DNA from 2 places in the Exiguobacterium sp. N4-1P genome. Region 2 is predicted to be linked to the other one. Evidence: a T-box and tRNA genes for the amino acid it is inferred to sense, from the RefSeq annotation. Region 2 holds a T-box; the other holds one or more tRNA genes.
What was found. A T-box is a leader RNA that pairs with one kind of tRNA and senses whether it is charged. The one in region 2 lies ahead of argS (arginine--tRNA ligase), so its partner is inferred to be a tRNA-Arg.

Region 1 (3,894 bases), 440 kb from region 2:
TTCGCTTTTGGATCTGTACTAACTGCCGAATCATGTAACTCCCGCTCCTCTCAAATTGCTGGACACTTTACGTCCCGCGTGTCATATCTTGTCCCACTTGGTACATTGCTATCATAACAGTACCCTGGTTTTGTTTCAAGTCTCGACCGTCATCTTTTTTCAAGTAAACGATTTCTTACCGCCTCCGTCTCAAATTTTCCATAACTTAAGATTTCGTTTTGATGTGCGAGAACCGGTATTTCGTAGAGGTACTTCAGACTGAGCGCCGCATCGTTGTCAATGTTGATTTCTTCGAATGTCCATTCGGGAAATTCATCTAATACAAAATCGAGCAAGATGGCGGCTTCCTCACATAGTGTACAACCCGGACGTGAATAGAGTGTTAAGTGCATGTTTTCTTTTGTTCGCATCATGAATTCGCCTCTCGTCTCTCGAAGTCCGCTTGGGTCAAACCAAGGGCTGCCCGATATTTTGCGACCGTTCGTCTCGCGACCGTAATCTCCTCCGCTGTGAGACGGTCCGTCAATTGTTGATCACTCATCGGAACAGGCGACGCTTCGAGCAGTTGAGCGATCCGGACCTTAACTAAGAAACTCGACGTCCCGGTCGTCGTCCGTGAGACGAAAAAATCTTCGAGTAACATCGTGCCCTGAATCGTCTTGACCGTTTTGTTCGCAATCGCCCGTCCAACCGTCGACGGATGATGCCCCGTCACTTCCGCCACTTCTTTTTTCGTCAGCGGCGCGAGCTCGAGCTTTCCTTTAAACCAATTGAGCTGTCGCTCGATGATGACGTCCAGAATCGCCCGAAGCGTCGTCCGTCTCCGTTCATATGCACTCAAGAACGGTTTTGCTTCATCGAGGTCCGCCCAGCTCCGGTCGATTTCGAGATCAGACCAGTTGATCGTCAACTCGCCGTCACGGAATTCGATGTCTGCTTCCGGAATCGTCAGAACGGTCGTCTCCGGAAGGACCGGTGCTTTTGGTAACCGATCGAGCGCCGCTTTGATCCGTATCCGGTCTGTTGCATCATCAATGTCTTGAAGTACTTGTTTGACAGCAATCCCTTCATTCAAATCCGTCGCGACATCAATCAATAACGCGTCATCTAGTTCGAGCGCGTGCAACAACCGGCATTCGTGCGCGGAACGTGCCGCAATTCCCGTCGGTTCACACCGTTGTAAAACGTGTCGTGCTTGTTTTACGAGACTGACGTCCGCCTCTAACAATGTTGCCAGTTGCGCATCCGTCGTCCGCAATAATCCATCCGTATCTAAGTACGTCATGAGTTGTTCCGCCATATATCCTATTTCCTGTCTGACCGATTCTAAACGTATTTGCTGAAGAAGCGTCGCTTCAAATGAAGCGACACGGTCTGCGACGCGGCCAAAATCAACGTCGATTGTTTTACTGAGATTATTCCGATAAGCGCTTGTCCGGCGTATGATTCGGTATACATGTTCTTCGAGTTCAGCAAATGATTCTTCAAGAATCGTCAACTGAAACAATTGGGACGTCGATAACGTCATCCGTTGCGTCTGTTCCTGGCGCTGTTCCATCGTCGGATCTCCCTTCATTCCATTGCATCTTTAACTCTTCTATATAGTATAGAGGAAAAAATCTTCCGACCGTCTAGAAAGTCCTCCTTAAGCATCTTTCGCCCGAAAAAAAATGTTGAATTTATCAATCGAGTATTGCTTTCCTGAAAAAATGTCGGTATACTATTAATTGTTCAGTAAAAAACATGCACCCGTAGCTCAGGGGATAGAGCACTGGTTTCCGGTACCAGGTGTCGGGAGTTCAAATCTCTCCGGGTGTACCATCTTTGAATCTACAGGCAATGCCGTTCGCGGTATTGCCTTTTTTTCTATATTGATATGTTTAATTCAATGCCATTCAGGAAAAATACATAAAAGTCGCATCGTATCTTTTGACCAATATTGACCAAAGGATTATGATAGGAATAAGTCGAATATGAGCTACATACCATCATAAGGAGGCAAAGACTATGTTAATTCCAACAGTCATCGAACAAACCAACCGCGGGGAACGTGCTTACGATATCTATTCACGTTTGCTCAAGGATCGTATCATTCTTCTCGGGAGCGCGATTGACGATAACGTCGCCAACTCAGTCGTTGCCCAGTTGCTCTTCTTAGCAGCAGAGGATCCAGATAAAGAAATTTCGCTCTACATCAACAGCCCGGGCGGTTCAATCACGGCGGGTATGGCGATTTACGATACGATGAACTTCATCAAACCACAAGTTTCAACAATTTGTATCGGAATGGCCGCTTCAATGGGTGCGTTCCTCTTACAAGCAGGCGCAAAAGGAAAACGTTTTGCCCTTCCAAACGCTGAGATCATGATTCATCAACCGCTCGGCGGCACACAAGGACAAGCGTCAGACATTAAAATTCATGCAGAACGTATCATCAAAATGCGTGAACACTTAAACAAAATCATGGCAGAAAACACAGGACAACCACTTGAAGTCATCGAACGCGATACAGAGCGTGATAACTTCATGTCTGCTCAAGCAGCAGCTGACTACGGTCTCATCGACCGCGTCATGGAGCGCGCTTAATCTGTTAACCCGACCGACCGTTGATGTTTTTACATCAGCGGTCGTTTTTTTGTTGTCTTCAAAAAAAAATCCTCTCCACGCCGGGCATGAACTTCATTAAATCATGAAAGTTCGTCCCGAACCTGAAAAGGATCGTTTGTGTTAGTCGATGAGATCTGTAATATCAGACACGATGTCGTGGTTTTCACGAATCAATGTGTAAATCCCGTTCGCATGTGGTGAAAGCTCTTCTTCTGCTTGCAATTGCTTAAGGAAGAGTGATGTTGCGAATGTCACGAGTGTACTTTTCGGTACACCGATTGATTTTGCTTTTTTCGTCAAGACTTCATCAAATTTCGCATCGACTGTCAGCGAAATACGTTTTTTTTCGTTAGCCATTTCAAAAACTCCTTAATTCGAACATTTAGTTGCATCGACTATATATTATAGTAGACTATGGTTCATCTCGCAAGTTTCCCCTTTAGAGCGCACCTGTCAACGACTCACCATTCCGGAGTTTATCCGCAATTTGATCAATTTTCCGCAATCGATGATTGATCCCTGATTTTGAGATGGAGCCGCTCTCGACCATCTCGCCGAGCTCTTGCAGCGTCACGTCTTGATGCGTCACGCGTAAAATCGCGATTTCCCGTAACTTGTCCGGTAAGACATCGAGTCCGACCGTCCGTTCGAGAAATTTGATATTCTCCACTTGGCGGAGCGCTGCCCCGACCGTTTTGTTGAGGTTCGCTGTCTCACAGTTGACGAGACGATTGACCGAATTCCGCATATCTTTTAAAATCCGGACATCTTCAAAACGAAGCATCGAATGGGTCGCCCCGACTACCTTGAGGAAATCAGAGATTTTTTCACTCTCCTTGATGTAGAGGATGTGCCCTTTCTTACGCTCGATTGCTTTTGCATTCAAATCGAATTGGTTCGTCAAACTCCGAAGCGCCGCATTGTGATCCTCATAGAGACTGAAGATTTCTAAATGGTACGACGACGTCGCCGGATTGTTCAGTGACCCTCCGGCTAAGAACGCCCCCCGTAAATAGGCACGTGCCCGCCGTTCATCTTTTAAAATCGTATCGCTGATTGAACGAATCATCGTGAATCCTTCGCCGAGGATGCCTAAATCCTGCAGAATCTTATCGGCTTGTTGCTTCACGCGAACGATGTAGACGTTATTTTTTTTGAGGCGCATTTTCTTTCGGACGAGTAGATCCAGATGGACCCCGTATGCCCGTTTTAATAATGAATAAATCCGTCGCGCGATCGACGCATTTTCAGTCGAAATATCAAGTGTCAATCCGCGGCCGAGTCCGA
Region 2 (3,894 bases):
AAACAACGAATTCCTCCCCCCCATAACGTGCCGCGAAGACGGAATCGTTGCGGTGGATGACGTATTTAATCCGTCTTCCGAGCTCACGTAAGACGAGATCTCCGACTTTATGTCCGTACGTATCATTGACGTATTTAAAGTGGTCGATATCAAATAGGATGATCGACAGCGGAAAGTGTTCGGAAGCAAACTGGCGTGCCCCCTCTTCATAAAAAGCACGGCTGTTCGGGAGATCGGTCAAGGCATCCGTCCGGCTTTCGGCATACAATTGAAAGTTTTCTTGGGAACGCTCGAGTACGCGGCAAAATGTCCGAAGCAGGCGATAAATTTCATCCGCTTTTGCTTCATCATAAGCATCAGCGATTTGATGAAATAAAACGATTGAGACATCGACTTCTCCACTTGTGATGGAAGGAATCGCGAGCATCGAATGCCGATCGACGGGAAGCGAGAGTTGGACATCATTTCCCCAGTCGAACCGAAGGCCATAGAGAATCGGAGTCCGCAGATCATTCGCTGATAACGTATGAAATAAAGGTAAGACATCAACTGTCTTTTTTGTCCGAATGTCATAGATGATTTGTTTTCGTTGCTGCTGAATAGAAAGCCAGCCGTCGGAGAAATCAATCAGATGAGGTAAATCAATCAGTAAGGATTCAATCGCTTCCCGTTCAAAGCGTGAAACGAGCAACCGTTCCTTCGCATCGTCGAACCGTTTAGCGTTGTGTGTAGCTTGTAAGGATGCGCCACGCTGTTGTAGGAGTTGCTTGAATAAGAATAAAATTAAAGTCGAGACAGTCGCAGCAACTAACGGGTTTTCATCATAAAACCAAATCCCGAGAAGCGCGCTTAAAATACTGATTCCGTAAACGAGTGTCTGAAGTCGGATGAGGCGGGTCCAGTCATACTTTAAGTTTAAGAAACGATTGACGAATCGACATTGAAGATAGGAAATAAGAAAGACACCCACCAAATAACCGATAAACGGGATAAGTGATTCGGTATAAGTAAAGCCCGGGCCGGTCGGACCTCCAAGTAGCAAGTAAGCGGAGGCGGGAACTGAGATATAGACGATGTCGAATAAGACGTTGACGGGGTACAGGTAGATGAATCGTTTTATCCGAATTTCTTTTTTATGCGAAAATAATTGGAAAATCAGGACGCCGAGTTGACTCAAAATGACGGCAATCAATAAACCGTAATTAAGAAAAATGAATAAAATAATACCTTCTTGAAATGTATAATAAATCCCACCACGGCGGATGTTATCGAATTGGAAGAGGAGGACTAAAATGAGAAGATAACTTGCATTTCCAAGCGATATCGCTGGGTTCATATGGACGGGAAAGGCAAGCGATGCAAGAAACAGCAAAACAACAGTAAGTGCTAAAGTGATCCAGCTCATACGTGCTACTTTTCGATAGTAAACCATAGCGGAATAGACCCCTCTCTGTGGCGATCCTTCTGTATCTATACCCGATTTGTGGAAATTATGATAAGTGATTTACAAAAAAATAAGGTTGAGAGAAATCGAGTCATTGCGTATAATGTGAAAGATATCAAATCGTCGATGACGAAGAAAGTAACGGTTTTATCTTGTCAGCCAGCGAATCAGGAAACGGTGGAAGCCTGAATGGACAAAGAAATCGTGAAACGCACTTCAGAGACGCTATCCGAATCGTAACGATCAGGCGTAGCCGGGGGAACCCCGTTATCCCCAATTAAGGTGGGTGTCGAAAACGACACCAAGAAGAGTGGTACCGCGGTCATTCCGTCTCTTTGCGAGTTGCGCAAAGGGCGTTTTTTATTGGAAAAAATAAACTGTTGGAGGTAATACAATGAGCTACAAACAACAATATGCTGAAGTTTTACAAGGAGTCATCGGAGACGCATTGACACTTGAACAAATTGAGCAACTGATTGAACAACCGAAACATGAAGACCACGGAGATCTCGCATTTCCTTGCTTCTTGTTGGCGAAAGCATTCCGCAAAGCACCCAACATGATTGCAGTAGATGTCGCTGAAAAAATCGATAATCCACTCTTTGCGAACGTTCAACCAGTCGGACCATATGTCAACGTCTTCTTGAACCGTGAGGTCGTCTCGCAAGAAATCGTCAATCGTGTCTTAAACGAAAAAGCGGACTACGGATCAAGTGAGTCGAATGGGAAGACGATTGTCACTGACTTCTCTTCACCAAACATCGCAAAACCGTTCTCGATGGGACATTTGCGTTCGACGGTCATTGGAAATGCGTTGAACCAAATTTCACGTAAAAAAGGATATGAGGTCGTTGGGATCAACCACTTAGGTGATTGGGGCACGCAGTTTGGTAAATTGATGGTGGCTTACAACATGTGGGGTAAAGAAGAAGATGTCCGGGCTGAGCCAATCAAAGAACTATTGAAACTCTATGTCCGGTTCCATGAAGAAGCAGAAAGTAAGCCGGAACTTGAAGATGAAGGTCGGGCCTGGTTCAAAAAACTCGAGCAAGGTGACGAACAGGCAACCGTTCTTTGGAAATGGTTCCGTGAAGTCTCACTCGTCGAATTCAGCCGTGTTTACGACATGCTTGGTGTACAGTTCGACAGCCTGAACGGAGAAGCCTTCTATAATGACAAAATGCAGCATGTCATTGACTTATTAGAAGAAAAAGAACTGCTCGTCGAGTCTGAAGGCGCGATGGTCGTTGATCTTGAAGCAGAAGGTATGCCACCTGCGCTAATCAAGAAAAAAGATGGCGCGACGCTTTACGCGACACGCGACTTGGCAGCTGCGGTCTATCGTCTCGAAACGTATCGTTTCGAACAAGCATTTTATGTTGTCGGCGGAGAACAAGCGCTCCATTTCAAACAGTTGTTTGCGGTTTTGAAAAAGCTTGGTTTTGATAATGTTGACGGCATGCACCATGTACCATTCGGTCTGATCATGAAAGATGGCAAAAAGATGTCGACGCGTAAAGGGCGGATCGTCTTGCTTGAGGAAGTCCTTCAAGATGCAATCAACGTCGCAAAACAAAATATCGCCGAGAAAAATCCGAACCTTGCGAATGCCGACCAAACAGCACAACAAGTCGGCGTCGGCGCAGTCATCTTCCATGACCTTAAAAACGAACGCATGAACAATATCGAGTTCGATCTCGAGCAGATGTTGAAATTCGAAGGGGAGACGGGTCCATACGTTCAGTACACAAATGCCCGTGCCAACTCGTTACTCCGTAAAGGCGGCTATGATGGTGCAGCCTTCGACGGAAGTGCTGACGATTATGCCTGGGGGGTCGTCTCGATGCTTAACCAATTCTCGGCAGTCATTGACCGGGCGTTCGTGCGTCGTGAACCATCCATCATCAGCCGTTATGTCCTTGATCTCGCACAAAGCTTTAACAAATATTATGGTCAAGTACGTGTCCTTGAAGAGGATGCGGCAAAACAATCTCGCCTTGCACTCGTGAAATCGGTTACGATTGTATTGACGGAAGGTCTACGCCTCCTCGGTGTCGGCGCTCCAGAAGAAATGTAATAAAATTAAATTAAAGATGGGGTTAGCATATGAATAAAGAAACAAACGAACGGTTGCAGCAGGCAGCAGAACGAATCAAGAACGAAGACATGAAAGAAGCGATTGCGTTCATCGCTGATTTTCACGGGAGAGTGGCAACATGGTTGCCTGGAGAGTCTGTCGACTTCATCTTTGATGTCGTGACCGCACCAGGTGCCGATTTAATCGCACCCGTTAGTGGAGATGCACTCGAAACGAAAGTGAACTTCGAATTTTTCATGGGTAAAAAACAAACGCGTAAAAAATTAGGTGAACTTTTAGCGCTTTGGAAAGCACCACGTTCGAAGGAAACACTCAGTGAAATCGATGCGATTGGTCTTAAAAAATGGTTGGC

Region 1: it encodes a tRNA-Arg, which carries the amino acid that the T-box ahead of argS (arginine--tRNA ligase) is inferred to sense. The anticodon was not compared.

Annotation. Positions count from the first base shown of each region.
Region 1 covers NZ_CP022236.1:2,290,137-2,294,030, forward strand. The annotation lists gene A0126_RS11815 (sugar-binding transcriptional regulator) at 1-31, opposite strand, end outside; gene A0126_RS11820 (glutaredoxin family protein) at 150-413, opposite strand; gene A0126_RS11825 (RNA polymerase factor sigma-54) at 410-1,558, opposite strand; tRNA gene A0126_RS11830 (tRNA-Arg) at 1,746-1,821, shown strand; partial or broken gene clpP (ATP-dependent Clp endopeptidase proteolytic subunit ClpP) at 2,002-2,586, shown strand; gene A0126_RS11840 (hypothetical protein) at 2,728-2,964, opposite strand; gene whiA (DNA-binding protein WhiA) at 3,047-3,894, opposite strand, start outside.
Region 2 covers NZ_CP022236.1:2,725,825-2,729,718, reverse strand. The annotation lists gene A0126_RS13985 (GGDEF domain-containing protein) at 1-1,432, opposite strand, end outside; T-box leader at 1,562-1,782, shown strand; gene argS (arginine--tRNA ligase) at 1,839-3,521, shown strand; gene A0126_RS13975 (hypothetical protein) at 3,551-3,894, shown strand, end outside.